Linked DNA regions of Exiguobacterium sibiricum 7-3. The protein of the gene in region 2 interacts with the protein of the main gene of each other region in a pairwise test. Links are inferred from orthologs where the notes say so. Each region holds a gene or a part of one and is shown on either strand. Other genes may lie near its edges. The genes, in order: rbsB and ileS.

Region 1 (5,105 bases), 420 kb from region 2 along the record:
TTGCGGGCTTGGATGACGAGTGTCGGTGCATAGACATCTTCGAGTGAATCGCGTGTATCTTTCAGCAAGGCTTGCAGATCCTTTAAGGTCGGCATCGGTTCGAACACAGCCATCTCCTGTTCGATTTCCTCGACCGATTTTCCTTCTCGCTTTTTAAATTCTCTGGCATACTCCGTGACTCCTGCATACATGACGTCTTCACTTTTGATGTAAGCCGGCGCACACATCGGAATGACGGCTTTGACCGGACGGTGCATCGAAAGTCGAAGCGACATGACACCGCCGAGTGACAGTCCGCAGACCGCAATCTCGTCGTATCCTTTGGCTTTTAACTCTTCGTAACCGTCGAGGACATCCTGCCACCAGTCGGCTGGCCCAGTCTTCGTCAGCTCTTCGGGTGGGGCAGCGTGCCCTTTATATTGTGGTGCCAGTGATGTATAACCATGTTTTTGCAGGTAACGTCCGAGCATCCGGACATCGGCGCTTGAGCCGGTGAAGCCGTGCAACAACAGAACTGCCCGGTTGCCGCCTTCAAAAAAGAATGGTTTTGGTAATGTGATTTTCATAAAATGATTCCCCCTCTAACTCTATACCCCAAAATGAAAATTTAGAAATCGAGAAAATAAGAAAAAACGACAGCGCGATCGGACGGCTGTCGTTTCAATACTCACTTATAAAAAGCGACGAGTAACGCCAAGATAAAGAATAATGCCCCTAAAATAGACGCTACACGATTTAGGACCGCATCCAAGCCACGGGCTTTTTGGCGACCAAATAATTGTTCTGCCCCACCTGTCAATGCTCCGAGTCCAGCCGTACGGCCTGACATCAAGAGAACGACGATGATGAGAAGAACGGAAACGACGATGAGGCCGACAAGAGCCACGTTATGAATGATCATCGATGATCCTCCTTCAGTAATATACGCTTCTTTCATTATAGAGAAAAACAACTACGGGAACAAGGTATAGATTCACGAAGTTCATCTTACCTCCAAAAAACACCAGCCGGCTGACAAAATCAGCTCGGCTGGTGAGGAAAATTATTGTTTGATGAGATCGAGTTCGACTGGAATGTTCTTCTCGACTGTCTCACCTTTGAGGTGTTTGATTGCTGTGTCGATTCCGGTTTTACCGATTTCAGCCGGTTTCTGAGCGACTGTTCCGGCCATCTTACCGTCTTCGACTGCTTTAACCGCATCGTCTGTTGCGTCAAAACCGATGACTTTTACGTCTTCCATGCCCGCTGCTTTCAACGCTTCGACGGCACCAAGGGCCATTTCATCGTTGTGTGCGAAGACAGCTTTGATGTCTTTGTTGTTTTGAAGAATGTTTTCCATGACCGACAGACCTTTTGCCCGGTCGAAGTTTGCTGATTGTTTAGCGACGACGTCAAGCTTGCTGTCGACTGCCGCGTGGAAGCCTTCGCCGCGGTCGCGTGTTGCAGATGCGCCCGGGATTCCTTCGAGTTCAACGACTTTCGCTTTGTCGCCAACGAGTTCGATCATGTACTCACCCGCTTGTTTCCCACCTGCTACGTTATCCGACGCGATGTGCGCGATGACGTCGCCGGCTTCTGCATTCCGGTCAACTGTGATGACTGGGATGTCAGCATCGTTTGCTGTTTGAACTGCCGCACCGACTGCTGCTGAATCCGTTGGGTTGATCAAGATAAGATCGACTTTCTTTTGAATCATATCTTCGATGTCGCTTGCTTGTTTGGCCGCATCATCTTGTGCATCCGCGACTTGCAGTGTTGCGCCTTGTGCTTTTGCTTCTTTTTCTGCGCCTTCTTTAAGTGACACAAAGAACGGGTTGTTGAGCGTCGAAATCGACAGACCAATCTTGAAGTCTTTTGTTTTCTTCTCTTTTTCCGTGTCACTGCCCGGTTGTTCCGTCGAACAAGCCGCTGCGAACACCATTAAAGCCATCATGACGAGTGCGAGTAGTTTTTTCATATCAATATCCTCCTTTTGGATGGTAAATCACGTAGTTTGTTTCCGGTCCGCGAGTACCGCGAACAGGATGACGAGCCCTTTGACGACGAGCTGGAAGAACGAGGAGACACCAAGCAGGTTAAGTCCGTTGTTGAGTGTCCCGATGATCAAGGCACCGATCAACGTCCCGACGATCCAACCGCGTCCACCAGATAAGCTTGTTCCACCAAGGACGACCGCTGCGATCGCATCAAGTTCGTACGATGTTCCGGCTGTTGGTTGCGCCGAGTTGAGACGCGACGTCAGGATGATTCCAGCCAGTGCTGCCATTAAACCAGACAGCGAGTAGATCAAAATCTTCACTTTGTTGACTTGAATCCCCATCAATTTTGCAGCTTCTTCGTTTCCACCAATCGCATACGTGTAACGGCCGAACGTCGTTTTCTTCAAGATGAAGTACAGCACGCCAAAGGCAATCAACATCGTCACGACCGGGACCGGGAAGATCCAGAAGTAGCCGCGACCGAATAATTCAAACCAGCCACCTTGGCTGAGTCCGGTAATCGGCTTCCCGTCCGTATAGACGAGTGTCAGACCGCGGAAGATCGTCATCGTTGCGAGTGTCGCGATGAACGGTGCGACTTTCCCGAGCGAGATGACCATTCCGTTTAAAGCACCCATGATTGCCCCGACGATCAAGCCGGCAAGCACAGCGAGAATCGCGGACGTTCCGTCGGTCATCAGACCGGCGACGAACGCGGATGACAACGCAAGAATCGAACCGACCGATAAGTCGATCCCGCCCGTTAAGATGACGAACGTCATCCCGAAAGCAATCAAGGCATTGATCGAAACTTGGCGTAAGATGTTAAATAAGTTATTAAGCGTTAAAAAGTCCGGTTCCATGATCGAAACGACGAGAATGATCGCGAACAGTCCGGCGAGCGGACCGAGCTTTTGACCAATCCCGAGTCGTCTCGGTTTCTTTTCTGTCAGTTTCCCTTGCATCAATTCCATATCATTGTCCTCCTGTCGCAAGCGTCATGATACTCTCTTGCGTTGCCTCTTCTTGATTGAGCATGCCGCTCATTTGCCCTTCACGCATTACATAGACGCGGTCGCTCATGCCGAGGATTTCCGGCAGATCAGAACTGATCATGATGATTGCGACACCCGATGCGGCCAGTTCGTTCATAATCATATAAATCTCTTTTTTCGCCCCGACGTCGACACCGCGTGTCGGTTCGTCGAGAATCAGGACATCCGGTTTTGTTCCGAGCCATTTCGCGAGGACGACCTTTTGCTGGTTCCCGCCTGATAAAGACTTCGCCGGTTGATCCATCGAGCTGTGCCGGACAGATAACGACTTGAGATATCCTTCGGCGAACTGCCGCTCCGATTGATCGGAGATGACACCGGACTTCGATAACGACCGGATTGTCGGCAAGGAGATGTTTTCCCGGAGTGAAAAATCGAGGAACAATCCTTCGCCTTTTCGGTCTTCCGTTAAGAAACCGAGTCCCTGTTTGATCGCATCATGCGGTGATTTGATTTTGACGACGTTGCCGTTTAAGCTGATCGTCCCTGCTTTCATCCGGTCGACCCCGAACAAGCCGCGCATGACTTCTGTTCGTCCTGCTCCCATCAAGCCGGAAAATCCGACGATTTCACCGGTACGGACCGAGAACGAGACATCTTCAAACCGTTTGCCGGTTGCCCCGGTGACTTCGAGGACCGTCTGACCGAGTGTCACTTGACGCTCCGGATAGCGTTCGCCCATCTCGCGTCCGACCATTTCGCGGACGATCTGTTCAAACGAAGTGTCGGCAATCCGGTGGGTCGAGACAGAGACACCGTCCCGTAACACCGTGATCCGGTCACACAGCTCAAAAATTTCTTCCATTCGGTGTGAGATATAGACGATCGAGACTCCTTGACCCCGCAATGCCGTCGCGACACTGAACAAGGCGCGGATTTCGCGTTCCGTCAAAGCGGCCGTCGGCTCATCCATGATGATGACCTTCGCATCCGTCATCAACGCTTTCGCGATCTCAATCATCTGCTGTTGTCCGACCGATAACGTCCGGGCGAGCTGATTGACGTCCATGAAGACGTTCAATTCTGCCAGTTCGCGTTCGGCAAGCCGTTTCATTTCCGCCTGCTTCAAAACACCGAAGCGGGATTTCAGTTCCCGTCCGAGAAACAGATTTTCCGTGACCGTTAAGTCCGGTAAGATGTTCAGTTCCTGGTGGATGAAGGCAATCCCCGCTTCTTCCGCCAGTTTCGGATTTTTATACTGCTGTTCGACTCCGTCGACTAAAATCGTTCCTTGATCGGCTTTATGGACACCGGTCAGAATTTTCATCAGTGTCGATTTTCCGGCACCGTTCTCTCCCATCAAGGCATGAATCTCACCGGTCGCGAGAGTGAAGTCGACTCCCTTCAAGACGGGAACGGGACCAAACGCTTTTGTGATACCTGTCATCTCAATTTGCATCGTACTTCCTCCCCTTAAAAAATGACGCCGGCGTGTAAGATGACGTTCGCATACGGTGTCGCTTCACCCGTCCGGATGATGACTTTCGCCTGCTTCGTCAATTCTTTGAATGCTTCGTGCGACACATAATCTTGCGGTACGTCAAGCTTCGTCACAGCCTCGAGCGCAACCGGATTGGCCTCTTTGATTTCCGATGCCAGTGTCACCTGTTCAACCGCCATGTCGTCTGCGACGATCCGGACGACATCAACGAACGATGGTGTCCCGAGTTCAAGTGCCAAATCGATCCGCTCTACGCCTGCCGGAATCGGCAGACCGCAGTCAGCGATGACGACCATGTCCGTATGACCAAGATCCGTTAAGACTTTACTGATATGACTGTTTAAAATCCCGTGTCGTTTCATGCTTCGACCTCCATCTGTTCGCGCGTCGGCATTCCGCCTTGTGCTCCGAGTGCCCGGACGGACATACCGGCTGCCTTGTTCGCAAACCGAATCGCTTCCGTCAATGACGTTCCTTCCGTCAAGCTGACAGCAAGTGCTCCGTTGAAGGTATCACCGGCACCTGTCGTATCGACGACGTCCGTCTTGATGGCTGGAACCGTCACAATCGCGTCTCCGTCATAAAAGCGGGCGCCCCGGCTGCCTTCCGTCACGATCAATTTATTGGGAT
Region 2 (17,753 bases):
CCCGGTCGAGATCCTCTAGCGCCGTTCCAAGGATTTTCACCCCTTCCGCTTCCAGCGATTCAGCTAAATTGATTGCCGTCTGTCCGCCGAACTGCACGATGACCCCGATTGGCTTCTCATTTCGGATGACTTCGAGTACATCTTCCGTCGTCAAGGGTTCAAAGTACAATCGGTCGGAAATCGAGAAATCAGTTGAGACCGTCTCCGGGTTATTGTTGACGATGATGGCTTCATATCCCGCTTCACGAATCGCTTGAATCGAGTGGACCGTTGCATAATCAAACTCCACCCCTTGCCCGATCCGGATCGGTCCGGAACCGAGGACGAGAATCGACGGCCGTGTCGTTGGTGCCGCTTCGTTTTCAACTTCGTACGTACCGTAGTAATACGGTGTGTCGGATGCAAATTCCGCTGCACACGTATCAACCATTTTATAGACCGGATGCAGTCCTGCTTCGTTGCGGATAGACCGCACAGCTGTCTCGGTTTGTTGCGTGATCCGGGCGAGCATTTGGTCACTGAAGCCATAACGTTTGGCATGACGCAGGCGTTCCTGTGTCAATCCGTTCTTGACGATATCTTGTTCAATTCGGTGGATGTGATGCAGTTTTTCTAAGAATAACCGGTCGATGCTTGTCCATTCGTGCAGCTGTTCGACGGTATAACCACGTTCGATGCCCGCATAGAGGGCAAACAATCGTTCATCCGTCGCTTTTATGATATGACGGTGCAGATCAGCTTCATTCATTTCGGCAAAACGTGTCATGTGTAAATCGGATTGGCCGATTTCAAGTGAACGGACGGCTTTCAACAAGGCTTCCTCCATCGTCCGTCCCATGGCCATGACTTCGCCCGTCGCTTTCATCTGCGTCCCGAGGGTCCGGTCAGCTGATTCAAACTTATCAAACGGCCACCGTGGAATCTTGGCGACAACATAGTCGAGTGCCGGTTCGAACGAAGCAAAACTTGTTTCCGTAATCGGATTCTTCAACTCGGACAGGGCATACCCGACGGCAATTTTAGCAGCCAGTTTGGCAATCGGATATCCCGTCGCTTTCGAAGCCAGTGCCGAAGAACGGGAGACGCGCGGATTCACTTCGATGACATAATACGTGAAGCTGACCGGATCGAGTGCGAACTGAATGTTGCATCCGCCTTCAATTCCGAGTGCACGAATGATATCGAGTGATACATTACGCATCATCTGATAATCGCGGTCAGATAATGTTTGTGTCGGGGCAAAGACGATCGAATCACCTGTATGGACACCAACCGGATCAAAGTTTTCCATCGCGCAGACGATGATTGCCTGGTTCGTCGCATCACGCATGACTTCAAATTCGACTTCTTTCATCCCGGCGATTGATTTTTCAAGTAAAACTTGTGTCGCCGGGCTGGCTTTGAGTCCGCCTTCAACAATCCGGATGAACTCATCCATCGTTTCAGCGATGCCGCCACCGGTTCCGCCGAGTGTGTACGCTGGTCGAATGATGATCGGAAGACCGATTTTCGCACAAAACTGTTCGGCTTCTTCGACCGTATGCACGATCTCACTTTCCGGAACGCCATGTCCGAGTCTGAACATCAATTTTCTGAACAAATCACGATCTTCCGCTTCCTCGATCGCCGTCAGTTTCGTTCCGAGCAGTTCAACGTCATATTCGGCAAGAACACCCAACCGATCCAGTTCAACAGCGAGATTCAGTCCCGTTTGTCCGCCGAGAGTGGCAAGTAACGCATCGGGACGCTCTTTCCGGATGATCCGGGAAACAAACTCTGCTTGTAACGGTTCGATGTACACGCGGTCCGCTACTGTCGGATCCGTCATGATGGTCGCTGGATTGGAGTTAACGAGAACCACTTCGTACCCTTCCTCTTTTAAGGCTTGGCAGGCTTGTGTTCCGGCATAATCAAATTCTGCCGCTTGTCCGATGACGATTGGACCGGATCCGATAACGAGAATCTTTTGAATATCTTGACGTTTAGGCATGAGAGACCTCCTGTTGGTTCGTGATTTCTGTTAAAAATTGATCAAATAAATCATTGGCATCCATCGGTCCGGGAGAAGCTTCCGGATGATATTGGACGGAAAAGACGGGGTGGGTCGTATGCCGGATTCCTTCGACAGTCCCATCATTGATTGCTCGGTGTGTCAGTTTGAGATTCATCCCGGCCAGCGACTGTTCTTCAACGGCGTAACCATGATTTTGTGACGTGATACTGACTTGTCCCGTTTGAAGATCTTCGACCGGATGGTTTGCTCCCCGGTGACCAAACGGTAACTTAAACGTATCTGCCCCATGCGCTAAGGCGATCAATTGATGACCGAGACAGATTCCGAAGATGACGACTTGACCGGTCAGTTCCTGAATTAAGGGAATCGCGGTCGGGACATCTTTTGGATTTCCAGGACCGTTCGACAACATGACACCGTCCGGTACGTAACGCAGGACATCCTTCGCCGTCACGTCGTGCGGGACGACGACGACTTCACATCCGCGTCGGACGAGCTCCCGGATAATCCCGAGTTTGGCACCGAAATCAACCAAGACGATCCGTGGGCCGGCACCCGGGATGACATAGGCGCGTTCCGTCGAAGCCCGTTTGACCTGATCGGTCGCAAGCGTCATCTGTTGAATCCGTTCCAGTTGCTCGGACAAATCGTACGCGCCATCCACGAGCAGTCCCCGCATAACCCCCTTTGAACGCAGGTGACGGGTTAACTGACGGGTATCGATTCCCGTTAAACCGGGAATATTGAATTCTTCTAGAGCCGTTGCAAGAGACGTCTGGGAGCGGAAGTTCGATGGGGTATGACAGACTTCCCGGACGATCAGTGCTTTCGCAAGCGGACGGGTCGTTTCATAGTCATCGCGGTTCATGCCGTAGTTGCCGATCAATGGATTGGTTAAGACAATCATTTGATCACAGTAGGAAGGATCGGATAACATCTCTTGATACCCGGTCATGCCTGTTTGGAAGACCACCTCCCCCATTGTCACCTCGCTCGAACCAAACGCTTCTCCTTCAAAAACCATTCCATCCTCTAAAATCAACGTCCGTTTAGACATGTGTCATTTCCCCCTTAAATACAATTTCTCCACCGACGAGCGTCAATACCGGATAACCCGTCAACTGTTCACCACGAAACGGTGTATTTTTTCCTTTCGACAGAAACTGATCCGGTTCGACCGTCCGAACTGTTTCTAAATCGAGTAAGACTAAATCGGCAGGTGCTCCGACTTCGATTCGTCCAAATGGTAAGTCAAACAAGTCAGCGGGTTTACGCGACATCCAATCCAGTAACTGGTCAAGCGTGAAGATGCCCGGTTCAACCAATTTCGTATACAGCAAAGGAAATGCCGTCTCAAATCCTGTAATCCCGAACGGTGCACGCTCAATCCCGAGTGCTTTTTCCTCTGCTGCATGCGGGGCATGGTCGGTTGCGATACAATCAATCGTTCCGTCCAGCAGACCTTCAAGCAACGCTTGGCGATCCGCTTCGCTCCGAAGTGGGGGGTTCATCTTGAAGTTTGGATCGCGTCCCATGATATCGTCCTCCGTCAACACAAGATGATGTGGCGTGACTTCCGCCGTTACCCGAATACCTGCCCGTTTTGCATCCCGGATTACCCGGACGGACTCCTTCGTCGAGACATGACAGACATGATAATGACATCCGGTCGCTTCCGCAATCAAGACATCCCGGGCGATATGAATACTTTCTGCCAGTGACGGAATCCCTTGTAATCCTTCTCGTCGGCTGTATGTCCCTTCATGGACACAACCTGCCTTAAGCGAATCATCTTCACAATGGGCGATGATACTTTTATTGACGGCGGCGGCGCATGTCATCGCTTCCCGCATGACAGCGGCACTTTGGACACCAACTCCGTCATCCGTAAAAGCAAAGGCATCGGTCAGTTGTTCAAATGCGACGAGTTCCTGCCCTAGCTGATTTTTTGAAATCGCCGCATAAGGGAAAACACGGACAGATGCCGTCTCTTCAATCTTTTTAAAGAGGGCGTCAAGCGTCTCTCGGTCATCCGGAACCGGACGCGTATTCGGCATCGGACAAATCGTCGTAAATCCGCCTGCTGCCGCTGCTGCCGTTCCTGTTGCAATCGTCTCTTTATGTTCGCCGCCCGGTTCGCGTAAATGAACGTGAATATCCACAAAACCCGGTGCAACAGTGTAACCTTTGGCATTAATCACTTGATCCGTCTCGATTGGTGTCGCATCGAGCTCCGTAAAGACACCCTCTTCGATGCGAATACTCGACTCTTGCCGTTCCCCATTTTTATACCATGTTGCATGATCAATTCGAATTGCCATCTTATCTCGTCTCCTTTGTCGTTGAGGTCTCAAAAGCCCGTTCTAAAATCGCCATCCGTGCAAACACACCGTTTGTCATCTGATCAAAGATACGCGATTGCGGATGTTCGACCAGTTCTTCGGCAATTTCGACGCCCCGGTTGACCGGTGCGGGATGTAACACAATTGCGTCCGGTCGAATCCATTTCATTCGTTCCTCCGTCAACCCGTACCGTTCGTGATACTCGTCTGCTGCAAACGAATGCTTATCCACGTGCCGTTCATGTTGGACCCGAAGCAGCATGATGATGTCACTGGTTGCCACTGCCTCATCCATCTCCCGGTAAGTGATTCCCATCGTCTCATCAAACCATTCCCTTGGTCCGGAACCGATGACGGTCGCTCCTAAACGTTGTAAGACTTGCGCATTGGACCGTGCGACCCGGCTATGCCGGAGATCACCACAGATGACAATCGTTTTTCCGCTGACATGACCATACTCCTCGTACATCGTCATCAAATCCAGTAATGACTGTGAGGGATGCTGTCCGCTACCGTCCCCGGCGTTGATGATCGGAATCGACAACTGCTGTTGTAACTGTTCGTAATAACCGGTATCTCCATGACGGATGACGAGTGCATCGACTCCGATTGCCTGTAACGTCTTACATGTATCGAGTAACGTTTCACCTTTTTGAACGGATGAGGTTGCTGTCTCAAACGGCAGGACGTGAAGTCCGAGATGATATTCTGCCATGTCAAACGAACATTTAGTCCGTGTCGAATGTTCGAAAAACAAATTAGCGACGGTTTTCGTCGGCAGCGGTTGGACGGGTGCGCCTTGTTTCAGTTGCAGTCCCCGCTTTATCAATCGTTCGATTTCATTTGTCGATAGCTCGTCAAGACTCGTAAAATGGCCAATCCGTTGTCGTGTCTGCATGTTTTCCTCTCCTTTGGGCCGCAAAAAAGCGCACCTTCTGATGTGAAGGTGCGCTGAAGAAGACAGATGTCGCCATCTGTTTCTGAAGGGCCTCCACTTTATCGTTCTCTCTGGAACGTCTTAAAAGTCGTTAGCTGCTCGTTTCGGTTGTGGTGTTTCTTGTTCGTGTTCTGCGACTTCGATACTCGTTTTTGGCAAGACCAGATTCAGGAGGACACCCAAAATCGTTGCTAATGCCATGCCTTCGAGCGAGAAGTTGCCGATTTTCAAGGCAGCTCCGCCGATTCCGATGACGAGGATGACAGCAGTGATTGTCAGGTTGCGTTTATCTGCAAGATCAACTTTACTTTCAACGAGTGTCCGCAGACCGTTCGAAGCGATGACGCCGAACAGCAGGATACTGATGCCACCCATGACAGGTGTCGGAATCGTTTTGATGAACCCTTCGACATAGCCGAGGAATCCGAAGCTGATGGCAAGAACGGCTGCGCCTCCGAGGACAAACACACTGTATACACGGGTAATGGCCATGACGCCGTTGTTTTCACCGTACGTCGTCACCGGTGGACCGCCGAGCATTGAGGCAATCGTCTTCGCCAATCCGTCTCCGAGAACCGTCCGGTGCATCCCCGGATCAAGAAGCGTCTCGCGCCCGATAATCCGTGATGTCACTTTTTGTTCTCCGATGTGTTCTGTCAATGTGACCAGTGTGACTGGGACGATGAGCGCAAGTGCGGCCCAGTTCAAAGTTGGTGAGTAATCTAGGAATGGTACCGTAAAGTTCGGAATTTGGAAAAAGCTCGCTTGTTTCAGTGACGTGAAGTCGACGATTCCCGCAGCGACGGCGACAAGATATCCCGTCAGAATACCGAACAGGATCGGCACTGTACTCCACATCCCTTTGAAGTACGTCATCGCAAGCAAGGTCACAGCAAGTGTCGTCAAGGCGACAAGTAGGAATGTACCGCTGTACTTCCCATCCGCCCCGTTCATCGCCATGTTGACGGCCGTTGGAGCAAGCGATAATCCGATGACCATGATGACAGGTCCGATGACGACCGGTGGCAAGAGTTTCATCAGCCAACCGACACCAGTATACGTGATGACGAGAGAAACGATTCCGTAGACCAGCCCTGCGACCATTCCGCCGACAAGCGCATCTTCCACTCCCCAGCGTTCACTGACGGCAATGATCGGAACGATATAAGCAAAACTTGAACCTAAGTACGTCGGGACTTTAAAGCGTGTGACGGCGAGGAAAATCAAAGTGCCGACTCCGCTTGCGACGAGGGCAACGGATGTGTTTAATCCCGTCAATAACGGAACAAGGACCGTCGCGCCAAACATCGCGAAGACATGTTGAAGGCTGAGCATCAGCCACTGGAGGGGGTGTTTTGGCCGTTCTTGTACATCAAGAATCGCTGTGTGGGTTTTCATAAGGATAACTCCCTTTCTGGTCTCTCTGGACCACGTTAAAGGTATTTGTGTTTAACGTTTGATAAATACTTGATCGGCGTCATCGACTTCAGATAAGGCGACGACAACTTGTTCTTCACGTGATGTCGGGACATTCTTGCCGATGAAATCTGGTCGAATCGGAAGTTCCCGGTGTCCCCGGTCGACGAGGACAGCAAGTTGAATCATACTCGGACGACCGTGATCAACGAGTGCATCCATTGCGGCACGGACGGTGCGTCCGGTGTATAGGACATCATCCACCAGGACGATGATTTTTCCTGTCACCGTCTCCGGCATGTCCGTACCTTTGATTTCCGGCTCGAGACTTTTTTTCGATAAGTCATCGCGGTACATTGAGATGTCAACGACACCGAGCAGGACCGGCTTACCTTCAATCTCCTCAATCCGGCGGGCCAGACGGCGGGCGAGTGTCTCCCCGCGTGTCTTGATGCCGACGATCATCAGTTGATCAATTCCTTTGTTACGTTCGATGATTTCATGGGCGATGCGTGTCAGCGCCCGACTGATTGCTGCTTCATCTAAAATGACGGATGGTTTCATCACTTGCTCCTTTCTGCAAAAAAAACCTCCTGCGTAAAGTCGCAGGAGGTTGTTGAAGACAATAAGTGTGGGCAGCTCACGCTACACGTATCTACACAAATGAAATGTCTCCCTTTCGTAGCCTCTCCGGACTCGTTTAAAGGTGTACTATGGGTAGGATCGTCAACGCGGACGACCGGTTGTTTGAGGCAGATGTCTCGCATCGCTCTCTAGGTGATACTCTACCGTTTTATTAGAAAAACGTCAAGACTCTAATTCAAGTTTTTTCAACTGACTAATCTCGAACGTCATCTCTTCCGGCAACGGTGCCTCGAAATGTAACATCTCACCAGTCCGCGGATGCTTGAATCCAAGAACAGCAGCATGAAGCGCTTGACCGTTCATTTTCATCGTTTTCCGTGGTCCGTATTTCGGATCTCCGGCAAGCGGGAAACCGATGTAACGCATGTGGACACGAATTTGGTGCGTCCGTCCTGTCTCGAGCTTACATTCAACGACAGTGAACCCTTCGTAACGGTCAAGGACACGGAAATGCGTCACAGCCGCTTTCGAGTTTTTATCCGTCACAGTCATCCGTTGACGGTCATTTTTGTCACGGCCAACCGGTGCTTCAATTGTTCCCAGTTCATGCGGAATCTCGCCGTGGACAAGCGCGATGTACAGACGCTCTGTCGTCTTGTCTTTCAATTGCTGTGCCAGTGATTCATGGGCCAAATCATTTTTAGCGACCATCAAGAGACCTGATGTGTCTTTATCGATTCGGTGGACAATTCCCGGACGTTTGACGCCATTAATGCCGGACAAATCCTGGCAGTGATGGAGCAACGCATTGACGAGTGTTCCGGATACGTGACCCGCTGCCGGATGCACGACCATACCTTTAGGTTTATTGATGACAATGACGTCACTGTCTTCATACACGACATCCAGCGGGATATCTTCCGGTAAAACTTCAAGCTCGACTGCTTCTGGAATCCGGACAAGGATTTCTTCCGTGCCGGACATCTTATAGTTCGGTTTGACGATTCGTCCGTCGACTTCGACATGACCGGCTTTTAACCAATCCTGGACTTGTGACCGTGACCAATCTTGTTGTTCTGCTAACCATTTATCAATTCGACCGGTAGCACCATTGGCTTTAACAGCCCATTCATTTTGTTCATTCATTTAATCAATCGTTCCCTTCTTAGTCAAACGCTCTTCAAACATGACGCTGATCAGCATCAGAATAACCCCAAACGTCAAACTGACGTCTGCCACATTAAATATCGGGAAATTATACCCGAACGGATAAAAATGAAAAAAGTCGACGACTTCTCCACGTGCCATCCGGTCGATGAAATTCCCGACCGCTCCGCCGAGTAATAAGGCGACGCTCCAAGCAAATACTTTGTTTTTTGTGCCTTCTTTGTAAAGAAAATAAATCAGCCCAATGACGACGACCAGCGTGATGACGAAGAAAAATCCAAACTTCCCTTCAAGCATCCCCCAGGCAGCGCCACGATTCCGGTATGAATTTAAATAAAAGAAATTGGGAATGATCTCAATCGCTTGACCAATCGTCATCTGTTGGACGACGATCCATTTCGTCAATTGATCCACTCCGACGAGTACAGCAGCAATCGCTAAGTAAAGCCACATTCTTTTTTCCTCCACATCCAAAAATAATGAGGGACCGCTACGAAGTCGCCGTAGCTGCCCCTCCCTGATTCATTATAAAGAATTGACGACTTCAGTACAACGTGGGCAAAGTGTCGGATGAGCCGGATCTTGTCCAAGCTCAGTCGAATATGTCCAACAGCGTTCACATTTTTCGCCGTCTGCTTTGAGAACGGTGATACCTGTCGTCCCATATGATTTCTCCGCCGAAGCGACGAACTCAATCTGTGAAACCTGCAACAACTGCTCAAGATGATCGATTGTCGCAAGCAATGCTTTCGTTTCGTCATTTGGTGCCAATTCTAATTTCGCTTCCAGCGTTTTCCCGACAAGTTTCTCAGCACGTGCTTCTTCCAGTGCTTTCAAGACATCATCACGGAAGACAAGGAAACTGTTCCATTTCGCAATCAGCGTAAGACCCTCTTCCGTTACTTCCGGTGCTTCCGGAAGATCCGTCAGGAAGATACTTGCCGTCTCGACGCCAGGAACGAATTCCCATGCTTCGTCTGCTGTATGCGGTAAGACCGGTGCCATCAGTTGTAACAATGTGACGACCGTATCGTACATGACCGTTTGAACGGCACGACGCGCTGGTGCATCTTCTTTTTCGATGTACAAGATATCCTTCGTGTAATCGAGATAGAACGAAGACAAGTCCAAGACACAGAAGTTATGCAATAACTGGTACACGGCCATGAAGTCATAGGCGTCATACGCTGCTTTTACTTTGCCAACGAGTTGATCCAGTTTCGTCCGCATGAAGCGATCCGATTCCGGCAAGTCAGCAAACGCAACTCGATGCGCTGTATGATCAAACTGATCCAGGTTTCCAAGCAAGAACCGAACCGTATTGCGGATTTTCCGGTATGATTCTGATACTTGTTTAAAGTTGTCCATCGAGGCACGGACGTCCGATTGATAATCGACAGAAGCGACCCAGAGACGAAGAATTTCCGCTCCGAACTGTTGCATGATTTGGATTGGGGCAATCGTATTTCCGATTGATTTCGACATCTTCCGGCCTTGACCGTCAAGGACGAACCCGTGACTGACGACGGCTTTGTATGGTGCTTTCCCTGTCGTTGCGACAGCTGTCGAAAGGGACGAATTGAACCATCCGCGGTATTGGTCAGAACCTTCTAGATACAAGTCAGCTGGACGCTCAAGTTCCGGACGTGTAGCAAGAACACCGGCATGTGATGATCCGGAATCGAACCAGACATCCATGATATCCGTTTCTTTTTTGAAGATCCCGTTCGGACTTGCCGGATGCGTGAATCCTTCCGGTAACAAATCAACGGCTTCCCGTTCATACCAGACGTTTGATCCGTGTGCAGCGAACAGATTCGCGATATGGTCGATTGTTTCCGGTGTGACGATTTCCGTACCATCTTCTGCATAGAAGATCGGCAACGGGACACCCCACGCGCGTTGACGGGAAATGACCCAGTCGCCACGGTCTTTGAACATGTTGTGAAGACGTGTTTCGCCCCACTCCGGCACCCACTGGACTTCTTTGATTTCGTCGAGGATTTCAGCCCGGAAATCTTTGATCGAAGCGAACCACTGTGGTGTCGCCCGGAAGATAACTGGTTTTTTCGTCCGCCAGTCATGCGGGTACGAGTGTTTGATGAATGACAGTTTTAATAAAGCACCGGCTTCTTCCAATGCCACACCAATTTCTTTGTTGGCATCTTCATAGAATAATCCTTCAAAACCAGGAGCTTCTGCCGTCATGACCCCTTTGTCGTCAACCGGACAAAGGATATCCAGACCGTAAGCTTGACCGATTCTGAAGTCATCTTCCCCGTGTCCAGGTGCTGTATGAACGACACCCGTCGCTTCTGCCGTGACGTGATCGCCGAGCATGACAAGTGATTCCCGGTCATAGAGTGGATGTTTCGCTTTGATGTACTCAAAGTCGGCCCCGTTGAAGATACGACCCACCGTAGCATCTTCCCAGCCCAATGCCTCGATGACTTCCGGTACGAGTGTCTCGGCCACGATATAGCCTTTTCCTTCGTGTTCGATCCGTGCATAGGTCAACTCGCCACTGACTGAGATTCCGAGGTTTGCCGGAATTGTCCAAGGTGTTGTTGTCCAGATGACGAAATGATCCGTCGGCTCCAAGATATTTTTTCCGTCCATGACCTGGAACGCTACGTAGATGGCAGCAGAACGTTTATCCTGGTATTCGATTTCGGCTTCTGCAAGAGCCGATTCCGATGACGGCGACCAGTATACCGGTTTTTTCCCTTTATAGATATATCCTTTATTGGCCATATCGCCGAACAAACGAATTTGTGCTGCTTCGAATTCCGGTTGCAACGTGATATATGGATTGTCATAGTCACCGAGAACACCAAGGCGCTTGAATTGTTCACGTTGATGATCAACTTGCTCGAGTGCATATTTCGCACACAGTTCACGGAATTCTGCGACCGACATCGATTTCCGGTCGACACCCGCTTTTTGAAGAGCCGTCTCGATTGGAAGTCCGTGTGTGTCCCAACCCGGTACGTACGGAGAACGGAATCCGTTCATTGATTTGTAACGGACGACGATGTCTTTTAAGACTTTATTTAATCCGTGCCCCATATGGATGTCCCCGTTTGCATAGGGAGGACCGTCGTGTAGAATGAATGCCGGTTTCCCAGCATTTTTTTCTTGAACTGCTTCATATAGATTCATCTCGTTCCAACGTGCCTGCATATCTGGTTCACGTTTCGGTAAGTTTCCTCGCATTAGAAATTCCGTCTTCATCATCAATAACGTATCTTTGTATTCCATCTGGCATTCCCTCACTTGTCTGTATTTTACGTACAAAAAAAAGCCAAGCTCATCCCCTGATAGGGACGAATTTGGCTTGAACTCGCGGTACCACCCTACTAGCAATCCTAACAAACAGATTACCACTTAAGAGCCCGATAACGGAGGCGAAACGGCGGAGCTTACTGAAAACATTCAGTCCCGCACTCAAAGGGGATATCTTTTTTCATTCTCTGATCGGGCTCGCACCAGTCCCCGATTCGCTGACAGTATCCTGATAAAAGACGTGTCCTTCTCATTGATTTAGCTTATATGACATCGTCGTCATTATACGCAACTGCAGGAATCTCGTCAAGCGCACCCCGGGTCGAACTGTCGAATGCATCCCAGTCATGACTCGTCAACAATTCCATCTGTGCATCAATCAACACTTTGAAACGATTCCGGTACAGTTCGATTTTTTTACGCATCTGTTCAACTTCGAAATCGGTCCGTTGTGCTCGACGTTGTGCCGCATCTTGTAATTGTTCAGCTTCTCGTTCCGCTTGTTTGACGATCAAGCTCGCTTCTTTCGTCGCATTGGCTTTGACTTCTTCTGCCGCTTCTTGTGCCACAATGATGGACTTGTTTAATGTTTCTTCCATCGAGCTGAAGTAATCGACACGAGACTGCATATTTTGAATGACTTCTTGCTGTTGACGGTTTTCACGGAGCAACAATTCAAAATCTTTGATGACTTGATCAAGAAATTCATTGACCTCATCTTCGTCATAGCCGCGAAACTTCCGTGTAAATTCCTTATTGTGAATATCAAGTGGCGTCAATGGCATGATGAAATCCTCCCTCAGCTTGTTGGTTATCCTTTTAGCAGACCGTATTGCAATTTAATCCGATCCCGTTTTGTTGAGCCGAGTACGGCGATCAACTTGACACGTCCTGTTCCACGAAGTGAGAGTAAGTCGCCTTCCTCCAATAAAAAACTTGGATCTTCGACGATTTTATAATTCACTTTGCTTTCACCTTGTTTAATCAGGCTTTGCGCTTTTTGTCTTGAAAAACCAAGGATTTCACTGACAACCGTATCAAAACGGAGCGAACTGACGAAGCCCAGTTCTTCTTGCCATTCTTGATCCTTAATCTTCAACTGTTCTTCTGAATCCACGAGCGACAACCGAATCTTTGTTTTTCCCGCACGATCGACATTTGCTTCGATATAAGAAGCTACTTCTTTCGCAACGGCAAATTGAACGAGTTGATCCTGGATGACGACGTCACCGAATTTCCCGCGCTTTAATCCGACATTCAGCAATGTGCCTGTCACCTGGCGATGCGAGAGCTCCACGAATTTAGTGGGATAATGGATACGATAAATGGCAATATCAAAATCGTTGGCATCAAGATCGTAATAATCAGGGGCAATAAGCGCACGCTGTCGTTCGGCGCCTTCAAAACCGCCCTCAAAAAAGAGGGCGCATTTTGTTCCGACGAGTTCTCGGGTAATCTGTTGTTCGCGCGGATCCAGAAAATCTGTCACTTTAAACGTATAGGTCGCTTCGACATGGTCGATCCAATTCAAGACGAGATCGACAAACTCCCGCTCATGTCCGCGATAATGATCATAGACACTCATTACAAGAAGATCGCTCTGATACCTGACTGTGCGAGATTAAGCACAAGAAAGGCAACGATAGGTGAAATGTCAAGCATACCTCCGATGGGCGGGATAATCCGTCGGAATGGTGCGAGGAAAGGTTCGACTAACATCGCTAGAACTTGACCGAATCGTGATTCACGTGCATTCGGGAACCACGATAATAAAATATAGGCAATCATGACGTAGCTGTAGTATTGAAGTAACGTGCTGAGTGTACGACCGATTGCGTACATGACTTGCGAATCCATGCTTACCACCCCTTATGGTTGATATCATCTTCACCGAGCAGATTTGAAATACTTCCAGCCAGCTCGACGTTGTTCGGTACACAGAGGAGTGTGTTTTGACTGATTGTCGTAATCGTTCCATCAAGAGCAAACACGACACCTGATAAGAAATTGATCATTTGGCGCGATTGATCTTTAGACATCCGTTGCATGTTCACGATGACAGCCCGATTTTGACGAAGGTGTTCGCCAATTTCCTGTGCTTCGTTAAACACACGCGGCTCACTGAGAATGACTTGTGATTTTGTCTTTTTTGTATGAATGGGTACGATGTTCGATTGTCTCACATGGTCCTCCTTTTGAGTAACACTCGGGGTAGATTCCTCGTAATACTCATCATATTCTTGCTGTGATGCACCTCTACCTTTATTTATTGTAGCATCATTTTCATATTCGAGTTCATCTAAATCGTCTGTGTTACCGAGAAATAGATTTTGCATTTTTGATTTGAATCCCATATCGATTCTCCTTCCGTATATCTAGACCATTTATGATTGGACTAAAGTTGTTCCGATTCGGACATATGTCGCACCTTCTTCAATGGCAATCTGATAGTCTGATGACATGCCCATTGATAACTCCGTACACGGTGCGTGCGGTAAATGGCGGGCCGCCACTTCATCCCGCAGCACACGAAGCGAGTGAAAGACCGAACGGAGCAGTTGCTCGTCCTCCGTCAACGGAGCCATCGTCATCAACCCGATCACACGGACCATCGGATATTGCCCCACTTCATGTAAAAATGAATGGACATCTCCCGGATCAATTCCTTGCTTTGATTCTTCACCGGAGACATTGACTTGAATAAAACAATCGACTGGCCGTTTCGCACGTTTATTGATTTCTTCCGCCAAATGTAACCGGTCCAAGGAATGTAACACATCAATCCGATCAATGATTTGTCGGACTTTACGAGTCTGCAACGTTCCGATGAAATGCCATTCACATGCCTCACGCCCTAAGACCGTTTGTTTGTCGGTCAGCCCTTCCGGACGATTCTCACCAAGTGCCGTTATACCCGCTTCAAGCAGCTCCGCTGCCACTTCACTTGACACTGATTTCGTCACGCCAATCAATTGTACCTGCTTTTTTTGATCGGTCTTTTCATACGCCTGTTTCATGTTTTGTCGGACATGTTGTACATTTTCAGAAATTGACATCGAGAGACTCCTTTACAATCAAACTGGCAAACCGTCCACCATGGTCTCCATGACGATATGAGAAATAGTCTTCCGCCTGGCAGTTCGTACAGATTCCTGTATCGAGCACATCGCCGACACCACTACGCTCGGCTAACATGGCATTCGTTTTTTGAAGGGATAACATGGCTTTCCCGTCTTCTTTCTTGATGTAAGGAGACTCTTCAAGACCTAGTTGATCCACCGCTTCAAGAACCGGTCCATCGACTTCATAACAACATTCACGAATCGACGGACCGATGACCATCTGAATCGAAGAACGGTCGGCACCCGCTTGTTCCATCTTTGTCAGTGTGGCTTCTACGATGTTAGCGACTGTTCCGCGCCAACCGGCGTGAACGTTTGCAATGATACCTGTCCGCGGATCACAGAAAAGGAGCGGCACACAGTCAGCAAACAGCATCATCAATAAAACATTTGAATCTGTCGTCACCAGTCCGTCTGTTCCCTTGATTGCTGTTTCGTAATCAGAGGCTCCACGACCCGACTCCAGTGTCGTCACCTGCTCTACATGATTGCCGTGCACTTGTTCAGCCCAAACTGAGTTTTCAAGAGATAACTCCAGTTGTCGGACGATGACTTCACGATTTTTGATGACGCCTTCCGGATCATCCTTAACGTGCAGTCCTAAGTTACCCTTGCCATGAGGTGCTGAGAACTTTGTCGTAAACGCTGCACGAACAGTTCCTGTCGGCGTATCCCATTTTATCCATTGACCAAACATCTCATCCCATCCTTTTTTAAAAAAAGAGGTGTCGCTTACGCGACACCTCTTGATCTAGCAGTCGTGTCCCTGGAATATCGGATTAACGATTATTCCGGCGAAGGAAAGAAGGAATATCCATCGTCTCTTCGACATCTGACCCTTTTGCTGATTCTTGGTTCGAGCTAATAGGTGTCTCTTCGACTTGCGGTTTAGGTTCTTCAGCTACCGGTGATGGCGCTGCTTGCTTTTTCTTGAGCAAGTTTTTCATCATCTCTTGTGCTGATGGGATTTCAAAATCGAGTGGTTCGTTTTCGAATTCCGTTGCGATGACCGTAACAATGATTTCGTCTTCCAGGTTGTCATTGATGACTGATCCGAAGATCAAGTTGACTTCCTCATCCGCAGCGCTTTGGACGATTTGAGCTGCTTCCGTTACTTCATAAAGGCTCAAGTTTGCACTACCGGTGATGTTCATCAAGACGCCTTTTGCCCCTTCGATCGATGTTTCAAGCAATGGACTCGAAATCGCTTTTTTCGCAGCTTCCGTTGCACGGTGTTCGCCGGTTGCGACACCAACACCCATCAATGCTGAACCTTTTTCCGTCATGATCGTTTTAACATCCGCGAAGTCCAAGTTGATGAGACCAGGAACGGCGATTAAGTCCGTAATCCCTTGTACACCTTGACGAAGAACGTTATCGGCTTCTTTGAATGCTTCAAGCATCGGCGTGTTACGATCGACGATTTCAAGCAATTTATCATTCGGGATGACGATGAGTGTATCGACTTTTTCTTTAAAGTTCTGCACGCCTGAAACAGCATGTTGCATCCGTTTACGGCCTTCGAACATGAAAGGTTTTGTCACGACACCTACTGTCAATGCACCGATTTCTTTAGAAATTTCTGCGATGACCGGTGCAGCACCTGTTCCGGTACCTCCACCCATTCCTGCTGTTACGAAAACCATATCGGCACCAGACAAAATTTCTGTCAACTGTTCGCGGCTTTCTTCGGCAGCTTTTTTACCGATTTCCGGATTTGCTCCGGCACCAAGACCACGTGTTAATTTTGCTCCGAGTTGAAGTTTTACATCTGCCTGTGACATGTTTAATGCTTGTGCATCCGTATTGACAGCGATGAATTCTACGCCTTGGACACCATGTTCAATCATTCGGTTGACAGCGTTTGATCCACCGCCACCTACTCCGATGACTTTGATTTTAGCTACTTGGTCCATCATTTCATCAAAATGCAACATAAAAGGGGCCCCCTATTTTTTTTACTGATAATTTTTTATTTAGCCGAAAAATTTCTCAAAGAAACTACTGAATGACTTTCGCTCTTTTGGAGGCTGTTCCTTCTGTGGTCGCTCTTCGCGTACTGAAGGTTGGGAAGGATGTGCAAGTAATTCCTCTTGCTCACGGCCTTGTGCGGCTATTCCCTTTTCGTCCGCACGGTCAAACCCTGACTTCGAAACGGCACTGCGTGATAGAACATATCGTAACATCCCAGCAGCGACAGCATACTTCGGATGACGAATCCCTAAGCTGGCTGGTTGATACACGTTCACGCTTTGCTTAAAGATTCGCTTACCGAGCTGGTCAATTCCTGGTAAGGAAGAACTACCACCACAAAGAATGATTCCGCTGTTCATTTGTGCATACCCAGCTTGTGTCATCCGCTTCTGAATCATTTCGAAAATCTCTTCCAGACGGGCTTCAAGGACAAAGCCAATCTCCGTCTGTGGTTCGAAACGGTGTTCCCCGTTGATTGTCACGTATGAGACTTTTTCTTCTGGATCACCTAAAGCTTCCAACGCGACGCCATATTCTTCTTTGGCTAGTTTCGCATCTTGATATTTACAATTCATTTTATACGTCAAATCGCGTGTCAGATGATCTCCACCGTACGCAAGTGTCGTTGAGTAAACTAGATCGTTTTTTTCGTAAATTGAAAGAGTGGTCGTTTCATGTCCGATATCAACGATCCCGACACCCAGTTCTAATTCATCAATCGAAGCTGCGATTCGTGAGACGGCTAAGCTTTCCAGCACATACCCCGCAAGTTCTAAACCAGCTCGTTCGATGGAACGTTTGATGCTATGTAGAATCGTCTTCGCTCCGATAATCAGCTTCCCTGTCACTTCTAAACGATAACCGATCATGCCACGTGGATCCGTGATCTCCGTCTGCTGATCGACAGTAAA

Evidence for each region.
Region 1: the proteins of ileS (region 2) and rbsB interact in binary tests that used the Escherichia coli proteins (3 or more experiments, as listed by UniProt). The link is inferred for Exiguobacterium sibiricum 7-3 from one-to-one orthologs.

The regions. Positions count from the first base shown.
Region 1 is NZ_KK211190.1:679,711-684,815, reverse strand. Bases 1-2,893 are described here. They hold rbsB (ribose ABC transporter substrate-binding protein RbsB), read right to left. Parts: upstream 1,958-2,893; coding sequence 1,043-1,957; downstream 1-1,042. Other genes in these bases: P402_RS0104400 (ABC transporter permease subunit), read right to left, coding at 1,985-2,893; secG (preprotein translocase subunit SecG), read right to left, coding at 668-901; P402_RS0104415 (alpha/beta hydrolase), read right to left, coding at 1-566. Also shown: more of P402_RS0104400, read right to left, coding at 2,894-2,953; P402_RS0104395 (sugar ABC transporter ATP-binding protein), read right to left, coding at 2,955-4,433; rbsD (D-ribose pyranase), read right to left, coding at 4,448-4,837; rbsK (ribokinase), read right to left, coding at 4,834-5,105. UniProt on the Escherichia coli protein: Part of the ABC transporter complex RbsABC involved in ribose import. Binds ribose. Also serves as the primary chemoreceptor for chemotaxis.
Region 2 is NZ_KK211190.1:1,097,737-1,115,489, reverse strand. What follows is about bases 8,787-12,111. They hold ileS (isoleucine--tRNA ligase), read right to left. Parts: upstream 11,723-12,111; coding sequence 8,987-11,722; downstream 8,787-8,986. Other genes in these bases: P402_RS0106500 (DivIVA domain-containing protein), read right to left, coding at 12,010-12,111; lspA (signal peptidase II), read right to left, coding at 8,787-8,914. Also shown: carB (carbamoyl-phosphate synthase large subunit), read right to left, coding at 1-1,990; P402_RS0106540 (carbamoyl phosphate synthase small subunit), read right to left, coding at 1,983-3,071; P402_RS0106535 (dihydroorotase), read right to left, coding at 3,064-4,335; P402_RS0106530 (aspartate carbamoyltransferase catalytic subunit), read right to left, coding at 4,337-5,236; P402_RS0106525 (uracil-xanthine permease family protein), read right to left, coding at 5,375-6,691; bifunctional pyr operon transcriptional regulator/uracil phosphoribosyltransferase PyrR, read right to left, coding at 6,743-7,273; P402_RS0106515 (RluA family pseudouridine synthase), read right to left, coding at 7,517-8,440; more of lspA, read right to left, coding at 8,441-8,786; more of P402_RS0106500, read right to left, coding at 12,112-12,531; P402_RS0106495 (YlmH family RNA-binding protein), read right to left, coding at 12,558-13,331; P402_RS0106490 (YggT family protein), read right to left, coding at 13,331-13,603; P402_RS0106485 (cell division protein SepF), read right to left, coding at 13,606-13,929; P402_RS0106480 (YggS family pyridoxal phosphate-dependent enzyme), read right to left, coding at 14,131-14,802; peptidoglycan editing factor PgeF, read right to left, coding at 14,789-15,565; cell division protein FtsZ, read right to left, coding at 15,648-16,805; cell division protein FtsA, read right to left, coding at 16,845-17,753. UniProt on the Escherichia coli protein: Catalyzes the attachment of isoleucine to tRNA(Ile). As IleRS can inadvertently accommodate and process structurally similar amino acids such as valine, to avoid such errors it has two additional distinct tRNA(Ile)-dependent editing activities.